Regions from separate parts of the Marinomonas vaga genome, predicted to be linked through region 1. Evidence: predicted binding sites of a transcription regulator. Region 1 holds the regulator's gene; each other region holds the start of a gene.
The links. Region 1 encodes FNR, which switches genes on or off when oxygen is low (the NO sensors DNR and NnrR bind a similar motif). Its sites were predicted from a motif close to TTGATNTANATCAA; they were not measured.

Region 1 (7,415 bases):
GACACCGGCCATTCGGGCAAAAATTACGGCAAAGATTGCCCACTGCATTCAGCTTGCCGAACGCTATTTTAAGATCAAGCTTGTTGTCCCGACTTTTAACTTTAAACAAAGAGGGCGAACGGCTGGGACAGCCTATCTACAAACGAACGAAATGCGTTTTAATCTTTTCATGCTCAAGCAAGACTGTGAAAAGTTCATTGAGCAAGTAGTGCCCCATGAGGTTGCGCATCTTGTGGTGTTTCAAGTTTATGGAAGCCGGCCCAAACCCCATGGTCCTGAATGGACGGCTATCATGGAGCATTTGTTTAATGTAGAAGCGGACCGAACCCATGACTTTGACGTGCCAAGCCCTAAGCGTTTATTTATCTATCAGTGTGACTGCCAAACCCATGAATTTACCGCTCATCGTCATGGTCGAGCCAAACGAGGTACTCAGTATCTTTGTAAGCGATGTAAAGGCCATTTAGCCTTTGTTCGAGCCAAGTAAAAATGAGACAGCTTGATGCTTAGCGTTTGACCTTGTAGTAAGATAGCGCCATCTGATATACGGTACTTGTAAATGAATTCTGAATTTGATCGAAAAGAAAAACTGGAGCTAAACAAGCTGCAGAAACGTCTGCGCCGACATGTGGGGCAGGCCATCGCTGATTTCAACATGATTGAAGATGGCGACAAAGTCATGGTGTGCCTATCTGGCGGTAAAGATTCTTATACCATGCTTGATATTTTGTGTAATTTACAGCGCAGTGCGCCGATTACATTTGAAATTATCGCGGTGAACTTGGACCAAAAACAACCAGGCTTTCCAGAGCATATTCTGCCTGCTTATCTTGATGAATTGGGTGTTAATTATCATATTTTAGAGAAAGACACCTACAGCATCGTAAAAGAAGTGGTACCAGAAGGTAAAACTACTTGTGGTTTATGCTCTCGCTTACGTCGTGGTTCTTTATACGGCTTCGCAGAAGAGATTGGTGCGACTAAAATTGCTTTGGGGCATCACCGAGATGACATTTTAGAAACCATGTTTTTAAATATGTTTTTTGGTGGTAAATTGAAATCCATGCCTCCCAAGTTATTAAGTGATGACGGCAAACATATTGTGATTCGCCCCTTGGCCTACTGTAAAGAGTCAGATATTGAGGAATACTCTTTACTAAAGGCTTTCCCTATTATCCCTTGCAATCTTTGTGGGTCTCAGGAAAATCTACAGAGACAAGTTGTTAAAGAGATGTTGCAAGGTTGGGAAAAACAACACCCAGGACGATTAGACACAATGTTCTCCGCAATACAGAATGTTGTGCCATCTCATTTGGCAGATACCGAACTGTTTGATTTTAAAAGTCTTAAACAGTCGGAAGACGCTTTAAAACGTTTAAATATAATTTCGCTCTAAAAAGGATGCAGAATGTCGATTAAGAAAATACTGCCATTGGCTCTAGGTGCTGCCGTAGCCGCTCAAGCAAGCGCAAACACATTTGAAGGTTCTCTTTCAAACGAAGCGGTTAAAGCTGACGTGAGTATCGATCGAGGCTCATACTTCCTTGATGCTGGTGGTATGTACCATACCGACGACGGTAAATATGGTTACATTGGTGCCCATATTGAAGATAAAGATACAGCGAAAGATTACCCACTTCAGATTGGTATTGGGGCTCGCTTGTTGGCGGTTGATACTGAAGTAGGGGACAACGATGATGGTGTTGCAGTGGGACTAGGTGGCTTCTACCGTTACACATTCCCTAAGGCAAACCGTTTCAGCGTTTATGGCTCCCTATACTACTCTCCTCAAGTATTATCGTTCCAAAACATTGAAAACATGTACCAGGCTGAGATCCGAGGTGAGTACCGTACTTTGCGTAATGCTCTTGTGTTTGTCCGCTACGGCCTAACCAATGTCGATTTGGATGACTACTCTTCTGATGCTGAAATGAACAAAAGCATCGGAATTGGTGTGGTAACTTACTTCTAAATCCTTTTGAGAGATCAAAAAAAGGTGGCCAATGGCCACCTTTTTTATTGTCCCTAGGAAGGGAAAGCTATTCGCCTTCAAAGGCACATAATGCAAAGACAGGCACTTCAAGTTCCTGTATTTTAGCGCTACCACCTAGATCAGGAAGATCAATGATAGAGGCTACTTCTTTAATTGTAGCGCCTTGCTGACGAAGCAGAGACATGGCTGCGATCAAGGTGCCACCTGTTGCAATAAGATCATCAAACAATAGAACATTGGCGCCTTCAGATACGGCATCTTCTTGAATCTCCAGCTCTGCGCTGCCGTATTCAAGGTCATAGCTCTGGGAGATCGTTTTGCCTGGCAACTTGCCTTTTTTACGAACAAGTACCAAAGGTTTGCGTAGCTCGTAAGCCAACACAGATGCGATCAAAAAGCCTCGTGCATCAATACAAGCAATGTGAGTGATGTCTGAGTCAATGTAACGGTGAACATAGGCATCCACGACCATTCTCATCCCTTTCGGGTTGGTGAAGATGGGAGTAATGTCGCGGAAGCTGATACCTGGCTTTGGCCAGTCTTCGACCGTGCGAATCAGCGACTTAAAGTAAAAGTCATCAAAGAGCATGAAGTAAAACCTTAACTGTTTGGTTAATTAAGCGTGCTCGATCTTACCACACTCTTCCACAACACCGACAAGTTTCTCCATCTCTGGCAGATCGACAATGGTAATTTCTTTGCCGTCCACATCAATCAGCCCATTTTTTTGGAAGCGTGTCATCACACGGCTCACTGTTTCAACAGCTAATCCAAGGTAGTTACCAATCTCACTTCGTGACATGGAAAGACGGAAAGAGGTGGCAGAGTAACCGCGCTTTTTAAAACGATGGGAAAGGTTCATCAAGAATGAAGCGACTTTTTCATCCGCATTTTTCTTGCCAAGTAACACCATCATTTGTTGGTCGTCACATATCTTACGACTCATCAAACGAAAGATCTGATGTTTCAAGGACGGAATTTGCGCTGTTAATTGCTCCAAGTGAGCGAATGGAATTTCACAGACTGTCGTTGTTTCTAATGCTTTTGCAGATACAGGGTATGTGTTGTTATCAATGCCACTTAAACCCAATAATTCGCTAGGGCAATAAAACCCTGTTATTTGTTCTTCACCGGTATTAGTAATATTGAATGTCTTAAGTGTGCCAGTACGCACAGCAAACACAGAGTCGAATTCCTGACCTTGGCGAAAGAGTAATTCACCTTTTTTAAGCGGTCGCTTACGTTCAATAATCTGATCTAAGCGGTTTACGTCTTCGTCAGCCAAGGCAATTGGCAAACAAAGGGCGCTTAAACTGCAATTCTGACATTGCGATGTCAATTTACTATTGAAACGAGTATTTGCGTTGATAACAGACATTGGACTCTCCCTGAGCTCGATCGGGCGTTATTATATGACTTTAGAAAATGATGCGTTTTCGTTGATATATTGGTCAAAAGCCATGCACACACAGCGCACTAGTAATCGACCAATCTCATTAATTTGGATGGTAACGCCGTCATCACTTTTCGTGATTGTCAGGACGCCATCTTCCTCCAGCGCTGCTAGCCTGTCTAGTTCAGTTTGGAAATATTCACAAAAACTAACATTAAATTCAGACTCCACCATGCTGCTGGAAATATAGTTGTGACAAAGCAACTGCATGATCACAAAATGTCGGATACGATCGTCTTGGTGACTAATATAGCCTTTCATAATGGCTAATTGACCATTCTCAATACTGTTTTGATACAGCGAAAGATCCGTATGGTTTTGAAAGTAAGCCCCATCAATTTGACTAATACCAGAGACACCAAATGCAAGCAGGTCGGTTTCTGCGTGGGTGGTATAACCTTGGAAATTGCGTTGCATATGACCCTGCTGCTGAGCAATCGTTAGAGGGTCGCTGGGCTTAGCAAAATGATCCATGCCTATATAAACGTAGCCAGCTCCCGTGAGCTTTTCAATGGTATATTTTAATAATGTAAGTTTTTGATCGGGTGATGGTAGATCAGCATCTAGAATTCGCTTTTGTGGCGCAAATCTATTTGGTAAGTGGGCATAATTAAATACTGAGATCCTATCAGGAGATAATGCGATGACTTGATCTAAGGTTTTATCAAAACCTTCTAAAGTTTGTTTTGGTAGGCCATAAATAAGGTCAAAGTTTATGGAGCTGAAACCTAACGCTCTTATATCATTGACTACCTTGTTGACCAGATCTAATGACTGGATTCGATGAATGGCTTTTTGCACATCCGGATTAAAGTCCTGAATGCCCAGGCTGACTCGATTAAAACCAAGGTCTGCCAGTGTTTCCAGTTTGCTTCGATCAACTTCTCGCGGATCAATTTCAATGCTGAAATCTTGTGAGCCATCACGCACTAAAGTAAATGTCTCATCGATTTTTTTAAACAAGCGTCTTAGGTTGGTTTCGCTAAGAAAAGTGGGGGTGCCACCACCAAAATGGAGTTGTGTTACTGGGCGGGTTTGGTCAAGCATCAAGGAGCGAAGACGCATTTCTTCACCCAAAATCTCCACGTATTCGTTACCCTTATCATATTGCTTGGTCACAATCTTATTACAGGCGCAGTAATAGCAAAGGTGCGCACAGAAAGGCACATGAAAATACAAGCTTAAAGGCTGATTTGAGGGCGTCAACATCTTGTCGATCAGTGCCATTTTGCTGATGTTACTGTCAAATTTAGGTGCAGTGGGGTAGGACGTGTAACGTGGCCCCGCTAAATTGTATTTATGAATGAGTTGTGAATCCCAAAGCATGGAGTCTGTCCTATTAAATTTTCTAATAGGAAGTGTACTCCCATTGCATTATGGGAAACTGATATAGATCAAGCTTTGTCATTATCCACCCCTCTCTGATTAGCTTTGCAGGGCTGCGAGTGCGTTCAAGTAGGTGTGTTCATTGATGGGGCACCCTTAACAGGCTTGTTATTAAAGCTTCTGTCCTCATAATAGTGCGTCCATTCTCGGGCTTAATCGTTACAATTTGTATAGGAGATGATTGCGGCTACGTATGATTAAAGTATATGTGTTACATGGTGCTGGCGCAGGCCACAGTGGCGATTTCTTAAACGTTTTTGACCAGCAGTTAACCCAGTGTCTTGCAGTGTTTGGAGAGGTGGAAGTGATACCTTTTACCCTCGACTATATGGCTGAAATGGACTTGGGTGGAAAGCGGCGTCCTCCGCCAAATATTAATAAGCTGATTGAAGAAGCCCGTGACAAGATTCCCAAGCAAGAGCCGATTATATTGATTGGTAAGTCCATGGGGAGTCGAATCATTGCTGAACTGTGTGCAACGCACCAGGTTAAGGCCTGTGTCGCGTTAGGGTACCCATTTTACCCTCCCAAAAAACCAGAAAAAGATCGTTTATACCATCTAAAGCACTCCAAAAATGTGCCTTTCCATATTATACAAGGTACGCGAGATGGGTTAGGGAATAGGGATTGGGTAGAGCAGCAACAATTGTTACCCAATATTAATCTGCATTGGTTTGAAGGCGCTGATCACGATTTTAAACTGTTAAAGCGTTACAATATGAGTCAAGAAGAGGTCATTGAGACCTTGGTCAAGCAGACTGTGAGCTGTATTCAGTCGTCGATTTGAGGCAAATATGACAGATACCATTGAACATAAAGAAGAGCTAGATACCCAAGGGTTATATTGCCCTGAGCCAGTCATGATGCTCCATGGAGTCATACGTAAGATGGCCCCTGGAGAGGTGGTTAAGATTATTGCGACAGACCCATCAACTGAACGGGATGTGCCGAAATTTTGTAATTTCCTTGGTCATCCACTGATTAAGCAGGTGGTAGAAGGGGATCTTTACTACTATTGGGTGCAAAAGAAAAAGGCTGGTTAAACCAGCCTTTTTCTTTGGGGTATGCGAAAGTTGCTTAGGCAACGCGTAGGCGTTTGCTCTGAGCGTAATCGCCTTCAATCACTGCATGTAACTTGGCGAAACTGGTAGAAGTTGTTACGTCTACGTTTAGTTTTAATTGGCGCACAATGTCATTTGCTGAGATTAAACCACGTATGGCTTTAGTTTCCTCATCTACCACCAACAGGTGTTGAAATGGATTTGATTTTTGGCTGTAAATTAAAGATTCGATATCACTGTTTTTAAGTGAGCTATAAGATACGGCTAATAGTTCTTCTTTAGGGCGCATTAGATCTATTGCTAAAAGTTCATCTCTAAGGTAGCCAGCAGCTGCTTGCTTGATAAAGGCTTCTTCAGACAAATCCTCTAAGCTAACGATACCTAAAAAGCTGTTTTTTGCGTCTACCACGACTTTCATGCGCACGTGCTCTTTTTTCATAATGTTAGCAAGCACATCAGCACGAACCGTTGGCTCGATCACACGTGGGATGCTGACTTTAAAATCCGTAAAAACACGGGTAGCAGGTGAGTAAAGGCCTGTGTTTTGTTGCAGTTCAGGCCAAGCAAGTTCGTTTACGTCTTTCGTAGTCACGTAGGTAAGTGTTTTCATGGTGTTACTCCAAATAGTTAATTATTTAAAAAAGGCTTGTTAAATAATTAAGCGGTTGGAGGACCACGACAGGTGAATAGGCTGATAGCATCAGAAACAGCGCAGAAATGTGCGATGGATACTTTAAAAGTGCTAGGTGAAGAGCCTAAAGGGTTATGGCTAGTGACTAATACGTCATCTAAGTCGGGAGCCACTTCGACAGTGGGAAGCTCAAAAGCGGTTTCGACTAAACCTGTTTTGAGGTAGCTAGGAGCGTTGCAATCTTCACTCGCATGACTGCCTGCACTCACAAAGAGCATCAAAGGCAATAGCAATATGAAAATCAACAAACGTTTCATCAAACGTCCTCCCATCAAGTTACAAATCCAGCATAGCGCTATTTTTCTGTTAAAGACAAGGAACAAATGACTATCAGACCAATTAGTCAAATTTATTTCACTGTGTGGAGCTAAAACGTCACAGACCTGCAAAAAGATTAAGATGTTTGCTTAACTTAGGTCCATTAGACACTCTCTTTGTCACAGTTTTGGATATAATGACGAGTGTCTCTCTCATTGATAAGGCGTTGTAACGATATATGGACAGTCAGGTTCTATTTGATCCGTTAACTATTTTAACCATGGTGGTGTTTATTGGATGTTGGTGGGGGTATGCCTTCTATGCGCTGCATAACTCCAAACGACGTACCTGTTTAGTGAGTGTGTTGCACCAATTTCGATTAGCATGGATGTCCCGCTTACTTCGTCGAGACAATCGCATCGCCGATGCCTCGGTCATGGCCAACCTTGAGCGCAGTAGCTTATTTTTTGCGTCAAGCAGTCTGTTGATTATTGCTGGCTTGTTTACAGCCTTTAATTACTCAGAGCAGGCCTTGAGTATTATTAATGAGTTTGCATTGTTTTCTCCCACCAA
Region 2 (7,415 bases), 290 kb from region 1:
CCGCTGGGGGTTATATAGTCGGGCGAGCCTCTCAATTAATACCAGCGTACTAAAAGATACCAAGGCCAAGAAAAATCTCTATTTGCTAACCGCCCATTCAACCCAATCATTCTAAAGCCCTAGGGCACTTTTTATTCTATGACTTGTCTCTTAATAGAATAGTACTCACTCCATTCAACGGATGATTTATCTTTTATGCTTTTATCAAGATCCCCGATTCTTCGAAAACTAGTACTTAGCTCCTTTGCATCGGTTGTTGTTATGGCCGCGGGTGTGGCGCAGGCAAGCGCTATTGATTTCAGTGCCATGGATAAAACTGCCCAGAGTTTTTCTAATATCGAAACCATTCAAGTGGCTTATCAGGGGGAGCGTGTTTGGTCTAAGGCGTATAACAATGCGGACATCGAGGCGGTGACAAACATTAAGTCGGCTTCAAAATCCTTGATGTCAGCAATCGTTGGCATTGCCATTGATCGTGGTGTGCTGGATGGTGTGGATCAATCTGTGGCGGCGTTACTGCCGGATCAGGTTCCGAGTGATCCTGATCCCCGTTTAAAAGAGATTACCATTGGTCATTTGCTGTCTATGCAAGCTGGATTGGAGCGTACGTCTGGTCGTAATTATGGTGCTTGGGTCACCAGTGATAATTGGGTGAAGAATGTGTTGAACCGACCTTTTGTAGAGGAGGTCGGCAGGAATATGCAATATTCCACCGGGAATACCCATGTGCTATCGGCCATCATTATGGGACAAAGTGGGCGACATACTTATCAGCTCGCCAATGACTGGTTTCAAGATTCTGGTGTGCAAATACAAAGTTGGGAGACTGACCCCCAAGGGATTCCAATGGGCGGTAATCAAGTGGGCATGACGCCCGCATCATTATTGGCCTTTGGTGAGTTGTACCGTCGAGGTGGTGTCACAAAAGCCGGTAAACGGATACTGTCAGAAGAATGGATAGAGCAAAGTTGGACGCCAAGAACTCAGTCTCGTTTTCATCGTGGGCTCTATGGTTACGGCTGGTTTATGCAGCCTTTTGCTGGCGTGCAGGGCTATTATGGTTGGGGCTATGGCGGTCAGATGATTTATGTATTGCCGGACTTAGAGCTCACCGTGGCCATTACGTCTCAGGAAAATTTGCCTTCTGGTCGCACAGGGTATCGTGACTCACTGCATCGTATGTTGAGCGAAGATATCATTCCCGCGATTCAGTCGGCTCAATAGAAAACAAGCGGGAGCAGACGAGTATAACTTTCAGCTTGAGACGATAACTCAAGCTGAAACTCTCAATCTCTCTTAATCCCTCGCAACCTCTCTCAATCTTCCTCGTCTCCCTTTATGCGTCTCAACCTTGCTTGCTCTTCTTCAAAGGCTTCTTGAATCTCTACCAAGACGGCATCCACATCCGCCGCTTCCGTTGGCTCATCAAAATGACCTGTGAGTTCGGTATCTGGTTTAAGTTTGCCGGATTCGTAGATGTCCCATATCTCTTTGGCGTATTGGGTGGTGAGCAGCTCTGGGGCGAATTGACCGTAGTAATCCCGCATATTGTTGACGTCACGCTCTAGCATCCATTCAGCATGGTTGTTGGCGACAGCATCCACTGCTTGGGGCAGGTCTATGATCACGGGACCATCTTGATCCACAAGTACGTTGAATTCCGATAGGTCGCCGTGTACCAAGCCAGCGCACAGCATGCGTACCACATCTCGGATGATCTGGGTGTGGTGTTCGAGGGCTTGTTCTTGGGTGAGCGTCACATCGTTTAAGCGCGGTGCTACATCGCCGTCTGCGTCGGTAATCAGCTCCATTAGCAAGACCCCATCAAAGCAGCCATAGGGCTGAGGCACCCGCACGTGCGCCTGGGCCAGCTTGTATAGAGCATCGACTTCGGCGTTGTGCCAGAGGGATTCTTGCTCTTCGCGACCGTATTTGGAGCCTTTTGCCATGGCGCGAGCTTGGCGGCTATTCCGCACTTTACGGCCTTCACGGTATTGCACTGCTTGTTTAAAGCTGCGTTTGTTAACCTCTTTATACACCTTGGCACAGCGGATGTCAGACCCACAGCGGACCATGTAAACGGTGGCTTCTTTACCGCTCATAAGTTGGCTAATCACTTCGTCGATGAGTCCGTCTTCAATCAGTGGTTGCAGCCTTTTTGGGGTTTTCATGACATTCCTTTAATGACAGAGAAAAATGGAAACCATAATCCTTAGGATAGTGAGGTTTCATTTTATAGGTAAAGTGAAATAGGTGGTCAGGTCGCCAACCTAAAGCCTTGGACGCTTTAATCCATCAATGATTAATTGTTGGATCGAGGTACAGGTTTCTTCGAAGAATTTCTTATTCGATAGGTCTTTGCCTGTGATGGCTTTGACCTGCACGTTGAAGTCGGCAAAGTGCTGGGTGGTGGACCAGATGAAGAAGATCAGTTGGATCGGGCTAATGGGTTTGATCTTGCCTTTTTTAATCCAGCTTTCGATGACCTTGGTTTTGTCTTGCAACAGGCTCTTTAGCTCGTTTTCAAGATAGCCTTTGAGAATCGGTGCCCCTTGGATGATCTCAAGGCAGAACAGACGTGACGCCTCCGGTTGATCCCGTGACAGCTCTAGCTTCAGGCGAATGTAGTTTTTTAGGACTTCTTCTGGGTCGTCCATTTCTTCAAACACGGCAATAGGCTTCAGCCAGTCGTTAAGGATGTTCTCTAAGATGGTGAGATACAGGGCTTCTTTGTTGCTGAAGTAGTAAAATAGGTTGGTTTTAGAGATGTCCGCAGTATTGGCGATTTGCTCAATGGTCGTTCCGTGAAAGCCGTAGGTAGAGAAGACGGATAACGCCGTTTCTAAAATAAACTGTCTTTTGTCATCAAACTTTTTACGTCTACGGGCACCTGGTTCGGTCTCGGTACGAGGCTTTTTTAGGGGTTGAACCTTGGTGTCTTTCAGAGAGATGTCAGTTTTTGTCATTGAAAACGCTACGTCCTTTCAGGGAACTCTTTAATTCATCAAGAGCAGTTGCTGAGATTGTACCACTTGCTAGGGCATGTGTGACTAACTTGGTTGCCTTGTCAGTCATGTCTCTCAGTTAGATCACTCTTCCATCGTGTTTTCGTTCAAATTTCCTTGTTTAGAAAGGTGTGATTTTGAATCCATTTTATGACGTTTGGTCATGGTCAAGTGTGTCTTTGTGTGCACTTTTTGTTCGATTTAAGTGCATGATGAAAAAAGGTTGCACCATTCTAGATGGTTCAAAACAGACCAATTGGTCTGAAAACTTTAGGCTGTTTTTAGCTAAGTGATTGTTAAATATAAGTAAAACTTTTTTGGCATCTTTCTTGATATAGATCAAAAAGTGAGCAGATAGATATTTTGAAAGATAAAAGGAGTTTTTATGCAAATTGGTGTTTTTATCCCGATTGGAAATAATGGCTGGCTGATCTCTGAAAATGCACCTCAGTACATGCCGACATTTGATCTCAATAAAGAGATTGTTTTGCGCGCTGAGCACTACGGTCTGGACTTCGCTTTATCCATGATTAAGTTGCGTGGATTTGGTGGTAAAACAGAGTTTTGGGATCACAACTTAGAGTCTTTCACCCTAATGGCGGGTTTGGCTGCTGCCACCTCTAAAATCAAACTTTTCGCTACCGCGGCGACCCTAACATTGCCCCCTGCGATTGTGGCGCGTATGGCGTCCACTATTGATTCCATTTCCCATGGTCGCTTTGGTGTGAACCTTGTGACTGGCTGGCAAAAACCTGAGTACTCACAAATGGGGTTATGGCCAGGGGATGAGTTTTTTGGTTCCCGTTATGACTATCTCTCTGAGTATGCTCAGGTGTTGCGTGACCTGTGGGACGAAGGCAAGTCGGATTTCAAAGGGGATCATTTCACCATGGAAGACTGCCGAGTCAGTCCTCAGCCACAGGAGAGAATGAAGATCATTTGTGCCGGCTCCAGTGATGCGGGCATGGCGTTTTCGGCCAAATTTGCTGACTACAACTTTATCTTTGGCAAAGGGGTCAACACACCACAAGCCTTTGAGCCTGCGATAAATCGTCTTAAAGGTGCCACCGAAAAGACTGGTCGTGATGTGAGTGCTTTTGTGCTCTTTATGGTGATCGCTGATGAAACCGATGAGGCGGCTCGCGCAAAGTGGGAAAGCTATAAAGAAGGCAAAGACGACGAGGCACTGGAGTGGTTGGGGGTTCAGGCTGCCAAAGACAAAACCTCAGGTTCTGATACCAATGTGCGTCAAATGTCTGATCCGACTTCGGCGGTCAATATCAATATGGGCACCTTGGTGGGCTCCTACGAAACCGTAGCAAAGCTACTGGACGAAGTGGCAGAAGTGCAAGGGACTGGCGGTGTGTTGTTGACCTTTGATCACTTTGTTGAAGGTGTGACGGCCTTTGGCGAGCGCATTCAGCCATTAATGAAAACCCGCCAGCACGTGACTGTGGAAGGGGAGTACGCCGCATGATGTCAGGGTACGCCTTAAATACCGGTGCGGATACGAGCAAGCAGATTAACGCTGAGCCGGAAGCCATTGCCATCAAGCCCAGCGAAACGGCCTTGATCGTGGTGGATATGCAGAATGCCTACACCACCATCGAGGGCTATTTGGATCTGGCGGGGTTTGATGTGTCGGCCACCGCACCAGTGGTGAAAAACATTAATACGGCCATTGAGTTGTCCCGCAAAGCAGGCATCCAAGTGGTGTTTTTGCAAAATGGCTGGGACCCAAAATATGTGGAAGCGGGGGGCGAAGGCTCTCCTAACTGGCATAAGTCTAATGCCTTAAAAACCATGCGTAAGAAGCCCGAACTTGAAGGCCGATTCTTAGCAAAGGGCGGGTGGGATTATGCCTTGGTGGATGAACTCACACCTCAGGAAGGGGATTGGATTATCCCGAAAACCCGCTACAGCGGCTTTTTTAACACTAACCTAGACAGCATGCTCCGTGCGCGGGGGATTCGTAATCTCGTGTTCACGGGGATCGCTACCAATGTCTGTGTGGAGTCGACTCTGCGTGATGGTTTTCACTTGGAATATTTTGGTATCGCCCTGTCCGATGCGACCTATCCCGCTGGGCCTCAGTCTGCCCATGACGCCGCCCTTAAAAACATCAGCACGTTTTTTGGTTGGGTTGCCAGCCTAGAAGACTACCGTAACGCTCTCTCTGAATAAGGAATCATGTATGCCAAAGCAAACTGTAATGCCAAAAGGAACCGGAACACCTATTGCACCTTTTGTCCCTGGGACAATGGCGGACGGCATTGTTTATGTGTCGGGCACCTTGCCGTTTGATAGTGATAACAACGTGGTTTTTCCGGGGGATGCCAGTGCGCAAACTCGACACGTTTTGGAAACCATCAAAGGCGTGGTGGAAGAAGCGGGAGGCACCATGGCAGATGTGACCTTCAACATGATTATGATCAAAGACTGGGGCGATTACGCTGCCATTAACCAAGTCTATGCGGAGTTTTTTCCCGGTGAAAAACCTGCCCGTTACTGCATTCAATGTGGCTTAGTAAAAGAAGCGGCCCTGGTTGAGATCGCTTCCATTGCTCACGTTGGCAAAGACTAATCCAGAGCAAGGCAGGGAAGACCATGTATTACGAAATCCATGGTGATCCTGCTCACTCCGAGGCGATTTTACTCTCCTCGGGGCTGGGTGGTTCTCACCATTATTGGCAGGCGCAAGTGCCTGAGCTGGCGAAGCGCTTCAAGGTCATTATTTATGATCACTATGGCACTGGGAAAAGTATGGGCACTTTGCCTGAAGGCTACAACATGGCTCAGATGGCGGCAGAGATTGAAACCGTCATGGCGCAGACGGAAACCGAACGCGCCCACATCCTAGGTCATGCCTTGGGGGGCTTGATGGGCTTACAACTGGCGATTCAAAGCCCTGAGAAGGTGGCGAGTCTGTTGCTGATCAATGCTTGGGCGAAAACCGATGATCACACTAAACGCTGTTTTGAGATTCGTCAGTCCATTCTTAAGCAATCCGGTTTGGCCATGTACCTCAAAGCCCAGCCGTTGTTTTTGTACCCATCAGAGTGGATGAAAACCAATCGGGCCCTGCTGGATCGCGAATTAGACCATTTACTGTCTTCTGATTTTAGCGAAGACAACTTGCTGACGCGGATCGCGGCCATTGAAGCCTTTGATGTGTCTCAGTCTTTACCATCTGTGACGTGCCCGGTTGGGCTAGTGGCCACCAAAGACGATTTGCTGGTGCCGTATTCTTGCTCCTTGGAGCTGGACAAGACTTTGACCCATTCAAGTCTGTATCTGTTAGAGCACGGTGGTCACGGCTGCAATGTGACTGAGCCTGAGGCTTTTAATCAACTACTCGAAACGTTTTACGATGCTTTGCGTTAGGGGCGAAGAATTGTTCACGACCACTGAGATGAGCAAAGCGCCACTTGCACCGTCCTTATATAAAGCAAATCTAGATTCAGAGGAGATCTGACCATATGTCTGATTCTGCAACCTATTCAAAACCACATTTTAAAGAATCCACCACAGCCCAAAGGGAATCGGCTGTAAACGCTTTTGCATTTGATCCGTCACTAAAGGGAGAAGATGTCTCCAAGCTGTTTCGTGAAGGGATGTCTCGATTAGGGGCGTCCGTCAACGTGATCACTACCATGACAGACGGGGGACCTGTTGGCTTTACCGCGACGGCGGTGACCAGTGTGACCGATACGCCACCGACACTTTTGGTGTGTTTGAACCGTTCTTCTTCGGTGTATTCAGCCTTTGATCAGGCGGAACACCTTTGTGTCAATGTGCTTGGGGCTGGGCAAGACGAAGTTTCTGGCACCTTTGCCAGTAAGCTCAGTCAAGCCGAGCGCTTTGCCCAGACCCAGTGGCAGCCTATGGTCACTGGCGCTCCGTCATTGACCGCCAGTGCTACCGTGTTTGATTGTCGCATTGCGTCGCGCAATACGGTCGGCACTCACGAAGTGTTTTTTTGCGAAGTGGTGGCGGTGGGCTTAGCCGAAGCCGCGACTAATTTGGTGTATTTCAATCGCAAATACCAAAGTCTGAGCTAACAAAGTGATTTTTGTATGGCTCAACGATAACCAAACAAACCTCTGAAATCTTAATAAAAACAAAGTCATGTTTGTGCAATACGTGGATGAAACGAGTGATTAACTAAAACTGTTTTCTTAGTCAATGAGGACCTAGAAATGAATTCAAGCATGAAAAAGATTGATGAGTTTTACGAGTTAGAAGTCGGGGAAGATCTAAAGTCGAGTAACAATTTCAATGAGGATTTGGCGCCGACGAAAGTATCTGAACGAACCTGGGGGAAATTTAATATCGCTGCCTTGTGGGTAGGGATTGCTATCTGTGTGCCGACTTATACGTTGGGGGGGATTTTAACCAACTATTTTGGTT
Region 3 (7,415 bases), 390 kb from region 1:
TACTCAAGAGTTAACGCTGCAAGGGGATAAGACCCAGCTTCAGCTAGGGGGTGTCGCTTACCAATCCGATGCCCAAGACATCTCCTTAGACCGTTTAGATTGGTCCCTAAATAACATGGCGGCTCAACTTGGTGGTGACAGTACTGCCTTATCAGGGAAATCGGGACTTCAATTATCCAACCTCAAGGCGTCCCTAACACAACTGCCAAACAATCAACCTGATACAGACGTGAGTTTAGAAAGTCTGACCCTCAATAATTCATTGGACTTCCTCCAACAGGGGGAACAAACAGCGATAAATAACACCGCAAACAGCATTGATATGAGCGCTTTATCTGTGTCCCAATCCGATACCTTAGAAGGCATCATGGATGAGTTGGTGTTTTCCTCAAATGAGTTAAAAATAGAACTCGGAACATCTGACCAAGCAACTCACATCAACACCTCAGATAACACCCTCAACATAAGCACAGTGAATGTAGAGTTAGCCGATGGCAGCACTTTGACAAGCTGGGATGAACTGGCTTTGGATAACCCCGCTTTATCTGTGAATGGTACGGACATTTCTGCCGACGTAAATTCCTTCAAGTTACAGCAATTTGTGGCATCTCAACCCAATACTGAAAGTGAATTACCGGCCCTTGCGACCTTTGATCAGCTGGATATAAATCGTATTGCTCTACGCCCCGAAGGTATTGAAATTGCTAGCCTCGTAGTGGATAAACTTGCCAGCAACCTAGTACTGGCAGAGAACCAGCGCATTGAGAATCTCATTCTGCCAAGCTCAGTTAAATCATCTGATGTAGCCTCCACCGAAGAAGTCTCAGGCACGGGTACCGAAAGCGAAACAAACAACTCAGAAGTCAGCCCTTCCAAGGAAACCACACCAGACTTCTATGTGGTCATAGGTAAGATCATTCTATCCCCAGAATCCACCATGACCCTCGTGGATCGGAGCATAGTCCCCACTCTCAAACGGGATCTGACCATTGACGAGCTAACTGTCGATAACCTTAATACCCGTGACGACGGTGCACAAACCTATGTGGTACTCAAAGCCCGTAACGGACGCTACGCCAGCCTTGATGGTAATCTAACGATCGAGCCCACAGCCGCTAAACTCACCATGGACGCTAAGGCCAAAGTCCGTGAAGTAGAGCTGCCTCCCATTTCTCCGTATGTTGCAAATGTACTGGGCTACAATATCGCCTCAGGGCAGTTGAACATGGATCTTAACGTCACTGCCAACCAAGGCCAGCTCAACGGTAATAGCCACATCGTCTTGCGTCAGTTTGATTTGGGGGGCAAAAAAGACAGCAACACTGTGTTAAAAGCTGGTGCGATTCCACTCAACCTAGCTGTGGGCGCCCTCAAAGATGGCGACGATAATATCGTGCTGGACTTGCCATTGAAGGGGGACATTAGCAGCCCTCAATTCCAATGGCAGAACTTCTTCCTGTTACCTGTACGTCAAGGGCTATACAAGGCTTCTAGCATTTATGTGATGCAGACCTTTGTCCCATACGCCAACGTTATTTCATTGGCTCAATTAGCCGGAGAGCAGGTACTACGCTTAAGGGTGCAACCTCTCAACTTCGAATACGGTGAGACAGAAGTGAATGACGAACAGTCAGACTTCCTAACCCAGCTAATCGCCCTTATGAATGACCGTCCAGAAGCAGAGCTAAGAGCCTGTGGCGTTGCGGTGGCAAAAGATCTTGATGAAGAGCTAACCTACGATAACTTACAGGAAGGTGACGAAGATAAGCTCTATGGCATCGCTAACGAGCGCGCAGAGAGCCTAAAAGCCTACTTAGTGGACAATGAGATCGCATCAAGTCGAATCTTTATCTGCTCACCAACAATCGATGAAGACCAGGATGCTCAACCGCGAGTGACCTTAACTTTCTAACCAAAGCCATCATACGATTAATAAGCCAGTCTCTTCATTTAGAGACTGGCTTATGTATTTCCATCCTGCTTTCTCTTTAACCCCTCACTCCATTAGCCCTCTAGATGCCATAAACTATCCTCAAAAAATGGTCAAAAATGCGCCCTCTTTGACAATAATCTGCATCAAACAAAGATATGACCAAAATCAATTTACCTTAGCCACAGAAGGCGTAATCTAGAATCAAAGAGCAAAAGATGAAGGAGAACGATCATGTTGCAAGACAACCACAGCTTGGTAAATGAGTTACCCGAATACAAAGATCAAATTCATACTCTGAAAATGAACGATGCCCACTTTAAGCGTCTGTTTGAGGAATACCACCACCTAGATAATGAAATCCACAACATGGAACAAGAGATCATCTTGGCGAGCACTATGGAAGAAGAGGAATTCAAAAAACGCCGTCTAAAACTAAAAGACACTATGTTGCAAATGCTGCGCAATATTAAACACCAAGAATTAGCGGCAGAGGCTTAATCCTAAGACCCTCATAGCCAATAAAAATGCCGAGCACTGCTCGGCATTTTTGTTTTATCCTACCATCACGAAAATGACCATCTAAAACTCAATCGTTTGAGTGGCATAACCATCTAAATCTGAATCCACATGACTGACATATAATAATAAGTTGGGAGCGAATTCAGGAGATCTCAAGGCGTCACATACCCGCTTAATACTGGCCCTATCCAAGCCATCAAAAGGCTCATCCAGCAAAAGCACATCCGCCTTACGCAGTAAGATACGCGCCAAAGCAATACGACGCGCTTGACCACCCGACACATCACGACCTTGGGCCCCCAACAATGTATCCAAGCCATTAGGCAAAGCAGCTACCCATTCGCTTAAACCCATCACACTCAATACTCGAAGCAACTCACCATCACTGGCATTTGGTGCCCCCAGACGAAGATTGGCAGCCAAGCTTTGCTGGAAGATGATGGATTCCTGGGGTAGATACCCGACCTTTTTACGCCATGATTCATTCTGATAGAGACTTAAGGATTCACCGTTAACCTTTGCCTTCCCTTTGCTTTCAAGATCCCCTGCTAACGCCGCTAATAAAGTCGATTTTCCCGAACCACTCTTGCCGGACAAGCGCACCCGCTCATTGGCATATACCCCCATAGAAATGGGTGGCATCACGCGACCTGGGTAACAACCGGAAAAATCATATAGCTGCAAACTCGCAGGAGATGTCACAGGAGTACATTGGGTGCTATCTGCTTTTCGACTAGACTCTGGCTGTAATTGGTTTAAACGCTTCAAACCTACCTTAGATTGCCCCTGAGCCAAAAATGCCATAGCCATGGGCTGAACCAATTCATTTACCCCCAAGGCTGCTAACACTAAAGCGACCAACATAGGGCCAGCAATGGTTTCCTGCAACATTAAATCACCGTTAACGATCTGCAGAGACATGCCTAGAAGGCTCACAATCAACACCAAACTGGTCAGCTGAATCGCCAATTTAATACGACTCACTACCCTTTGGATTACTGCTTGAGCTGTGCATTGACGATCATCTAAGGTATTCAACCGCTTGCTGTAATCTTGCCAATGGCCACGGATAGTCAAGGTGATGAGAGAAGAAAACACGGACATAAAACGGCTACGACGGTGAATCGATAGCGCTTGCATTTGATAGACAGACTGCAGGGCTAAACGATTTGCCAGCCAGGGCCAAACCAACAATTGAAACAGGGCAAAGACTACCACGGGGATGGCCAGTACCGGCGCAACCCACCAAGCCAATCCTAATAAAGCAAGACAGCCAAGGAAGCTGTAAACCCAAGGCATGACCACCGCCAACGGCCACTTAATAATCTGATCCAAATCCCCCACTAAACGCTGCAACAGATCCCCGCGGGTTTGCTTATGCAAACGCCCTGGGGCAGTGCTCACCCGTTGATCCCAGACCCATAAACGCAAACTGCGTAATAAGCCCAATAAATGATCATGGGAAAAGACCTGCTCACCGTAACGGCCAGCCGTTCGTAAGATAGCCATCAATCGCACTGATGCTCCAGGGGTGAAAAAATCAAACACCAAAGCGGTGCCCAGAACACTGGCCAAACCTGCCGCGGATAAAAACCATCCCGAAATACCAAGCAACGCCACTGCAGCCAAGCTAGCCACCGCACCGATCAATACAGACACCAGCAGTCCGAATGGGTTTTCAATTAATAAAGACTTAAACGTAAGAGATTGGGGTCTGCGCTTCGACATGCACGCCCTCCTGAGTCATTAACCAACGTTGATTTGCCCATACGACAGGGTGGGTATCATGGCTGACGATGATCAGCGTTTTACCAAAGCTGACCTCATCTAGGGTGTTCAATACTTGCTCTGCCGTGTCTGGATCTAGGCCGGAGCAAGGCTCATCTAACAACCAAACATCCGCATCACTTAACAAGGCACGAGCAATAGACAGTCGCTGCATTTGACCACCGGACAAACCTGTCCCTGCTTCACTGATTGGGGTATCCCAACCATAAGGCAAGGTTTCCACAAACTCCCAGCACTGGGCTTTTTTTAAAGAATCCAATAAAGCTTGATCTGTACAGCGCCCTATTCCTAATTCTAGGTTTTGGCGAACAGTGCCCTGAACCCACTCAGGATTTTGTGGCAACCAAGCCAAACGGCGACGCCAATTGGCCATGTTCATACTATGGAAGGCATCCCCTTCCACATAAAGCCCACCGTCAAAGTGTTTCTCAAAGCCTAAAAGAATCGTCATCAAGCTGGATTTGCCTGCACCTGATTCACCCCGTAACCACACCCTATCCCCTTGTTGCAAAATAGCACTCATAGGATGCAACCGCTGACGACCATTGTGACACCAAGCCAACTTATTGAACTCAATAAACGCCCCTATGGCACTAGGATAACTCTGGGGGTTCAGTTTATGGGTGGACTCATCTTGATCGGCAGTCATTAAGAGCTCTTGGATATCCACGGCAGCAGCTTCTGCCTTTTGTTTGGCATGGTAATCATTCCCTAGCTGGCGCAAAGGTAGATAAAACTCTGGTGCCATTAATAATAAGAAAAACGCTGCAAACAAACTTACGGGGGCCACCCCCACCTGCCAAGGTAATTGCTCTAATAGGCCGAGCCCTAAGTAGAGCGCAACCATGGCGATAGAGACCGAAGCAAACAGCTCCAAAGTGCCCGTTGAAAGAAAGGCTAAACGCAACACTCCCATGGTAGTTTTTTGGTAAGACTCTGCTGTAATTGCCAAGCGTTCACGGGCTTTTGGGGTTTGACCTAAGCGCTTGAGCTCTCCCATCCCTTGGTTCAAATCGAGGAATTGATTGGACAACATTTGCAGCACATTAAATTGGCGACGGTTGGCTTGAGCGGCCTTATGCCCCACCAAAATCATGAAAAAAATCACCAAGGGTGCTGTAACCATAAAAATGCTAAAGGCGACCCAAGACACAGGAGCCACCGCAACAAGAATGGTCAAAGGTACGAAAGTCACTAAAAAGACTTGAGGTACATACCGAGTAAAATAATCGTCCAGCGCATCCACCTGCTCATATACCCGTGTCGACAAGCCACCATCTTCATCAATGGTGAGACGACGTGGACCGAGCTGGGTTAAGTGGTTAATCATGCGCTGACGCAAAGAAAATCGAATGGCCCGACTGGCGGCGGCACTCAGCTGCTCGCGCCAGTACTGAGCAAATGATTTAGTAAGAAACGCAGCAGCCGATAGCAGCGCTGCAGTCAGAGGAAAACGTCCTTCTAATACCAAATCGGAAAAGACTTTTGCCAATCCAACGGCTTGAGCAACCAACGCAAAAGCAATTAAGACCCCTAACCATTTAACTACTTGATAGCGCTTTCTTTCCTCGTTTTGCAACGCCGCTAGAAATTGCTGCTCTGGGGTCTTAATTCTTTTCTTCATCGCTCAAATACCCGCCTAATGATTGGCTAACACAACCTTAATAGGAATCTTCTGGCTCTTCACCTTCGTAGCCTGAAAACTCAAGCCACACTGCATTAATGATGCCGAATGAACACGCCAACAAGATGCCTAGAACCCATGCAAAATACCACATAGTAACTCCTCAAATTGGGGCAGCGACCTGCCCCATTTCTATTAATAAAGTGAGTGAGAGTTTTTCTCGATGTGCTCTTTGGTCATACGACCGAACATCACCAAGTAGCTCCAAAGGGTGTATAAAAGAACAATCGGTACAAAAATACACGCCACGACAAACATGATCATCAGCGTCGTTTCACTGGATGTCGCATCCCACATAGTCAAACTCATGCTTGGGAAGGTAGAAGACGGCATCAAGAATGGGAACATAGACCCACCCGCTGTAAAGATCACCCCAGCAATACCCAGAGAAGAGCTTAGGAATGCCATGCCACCACGACCTGCAGCAGCAAACAGAGCAGCCAAAGCCATACCACCAAGACCCACAACAGGCGCTAATATCAATGCCGGTACAGCACTGTAATTTGCTAACCATGCCCCCTGCTGAACTTCCGCTGTTTTCATCAATGGTGTTAAGACGCCATTGCCATCGATTTCGCTGGTGATTACGTAACCATCAATACCAACGGCTAACCAAATACCCGCCAGAGCAAACAAGACTGCGGTGAGCAAACCACTGATAAAGGTTGCTTTCTTAACTCGGTGAAACAGATCACCGTCCGTTTTCATCAGCAACCAAGCGCCACCTTGGGTGACCAGCATCAGCAAGCTGACCAGGCCACATACGATGGCAAACGGGTTCAACAAAGCGAAGAATGACCCGGTGTAAGTAACACGCAAGTACTCGTCAAACTGGAATGGCACACCCTGTAGCAAGTTACCGAACGCCACACCAAAAATGATGGGAGGTACAGCTGAGCCAAAGCCAATGCCTAGATCCCAGCTTTTACGCCATTTAGAACCTTCCAACTTAGAGCGGTAATCAAACCCGATCGGACGGAAGAATAGAGCCGCCAAGGTCAAAATCATGGCCACATAAAACCCAGAGAAAGAGGTGGCATAAACCATTGGCCACGCAGCAAACAAGGCACCACCCGCTGTGATAAACCAAACTTGGTTACCATCCCAGTGAGGGGCAATCGAGTTAATCATCACGCGACGCTCAGCATCGTCCTTAGAGACAACGTTAAGCAAGCTGCCCACACCCATATCAAACCCGTCGGTGATGGCAAAACCAATCAGCAGAACGCCGACCAGTAGCCACCAGATGACTTTTAATACTTCGTAATCCATCTTAAACCTCCTGACCTTTCAACTGATCTGTTTCTTTTTCTAAGGCATAACGGCCGGTATGCAGGCTAGAAGGACCTTGTTTTGCAAAACGAATCATCAGATACATTTCTGCAATTAAGAACACAGTGTACAAAGCAGTCATCAAGCCCATAGACAGCCAGATTTGACCTGTAGTGAGGTTAGAAACCGCCACATGTACTGGAAGCACTTCACCAATCG

Region 2: a site for FNR is predicted at 3,335-3,348, ahead of rutA (pyrimidine utilization protein A). Genes of this name have one in related genera too.
Region 3: a site for FNR is predicted at 2,067-2,080, ahead of ACZ5DR_RS17420 (YdcH family protein). Genes of this name have one in related genera too.

The regions. Positions count from the first base shown of each region.
Region 1 is NZ_AP043903.1:3,322,707-3,330,121, reverse strand. Features, by position in the region: gene ACZ5DR_RS15700 (SprT family zinc-dependent metalloprotease) at 1-487, shown strand, start outside; gene ttcA (tRNA 2-thiocytidine(32) synthetase TtcA) at 560-1,396, shown strand; gene ACZ5DR_RS15690 (YfaZ family outer membrane protein) at 1,409-1,972, shown strand; gene ACZ5DR_RS15685 (adenine phosphoribosyltransferase) at 2,040-2,582, opposite strand; gene fnr (fumarate/nitrate reduction transcriptional regulator Fnr) at 2,610-3,371, opposite strand; gene hemN (oxygen-independent coproporphyrinogen III oxidase) at 3,402-4,772, opposite strand; gene ACZ5DR_RS15670 (alpha/beta family hydrolase) at 5,026-5,619, shown strand; gene tusA (sulfurtransferase TusA) at 5,627-5,875, shown strand; gene ACZ5DR_RS15660 (CBS domain-containing protein) at 5,910-6,503, opposite strand; gene ACZ5DR_RS15655 (hypothetical protein) at 6,551-6,841, opposite strand; gene ACZ5DR_RS15650 (DUF599 domain-containing protein) at 7,081-7,415, shown strand, end outside.
Region 2 is NZ_AP043903.1:3,617,073-3,624,487, reverse strand. Features, by position in the region: gene ACZ5DR_RS17030 (serine hydrolase domain-containing protein) at 196-1,224, shown strand; gene ACZ5DR_RS17025 (PA4780 family RIO1-like protein kinase) at 1,317-2,171, opposite strand; gene rutR (HTH-type transcriptional regulator RutR) at 2,271-2,966, opposite strand; gene rutA (pyrimidine utilization protein A) at 3,391-4,482, shown strand; gene rutB (pyrimidine utilization protein B) at 4,479-5,189, shown strand; gene rutC (pyrimidine utilization protein C) at 5,200-5,589, shown strand; gene rutD (pyrimidine utilization protein D) at 5,613-6,389, shown strand; gene ACZ5DR_RS16995 (flavin reductase) at 6,485-7,066, shown strand; gene ACZ5DR_RS16990 (NCS1 family nucleobase:cation symporter-1) at 7,205-7,415, shown strand, end outside.
Region 3 is NZ_AP043903.1:3,707,751-3,715,165, forward strand. Features, by position in the region: gene ACZ5DR_RS17415 (DUF748 domain-containing protein) at 1-1,912, shown strand, start outside; gene ACZ5DR_RS17420 (YdcH family protein) at 2,165-2,431, shown strand; gene ACZ5DR_RS17425 (amino acid ABC transporter ATP-binding/permease protein) at 2,513-4,180, opposite strand; gene cydD (thiol reductant ABC exporter subunit CydD) at 4,146-5,864, opposite strand; gene cydX (cytochrome bd-I oxidase subunit CydX) at 5,902-6,018, opposite strand; gene cydB (cytochrome d ubiquinol oxidase subunit II) at 6,060-7,196, opposite strand; gene ACZ5DR_RS17445 (cytochrome ubiquinol oxidase subunit I) at 7,198-7,415, opposite strand, start outside.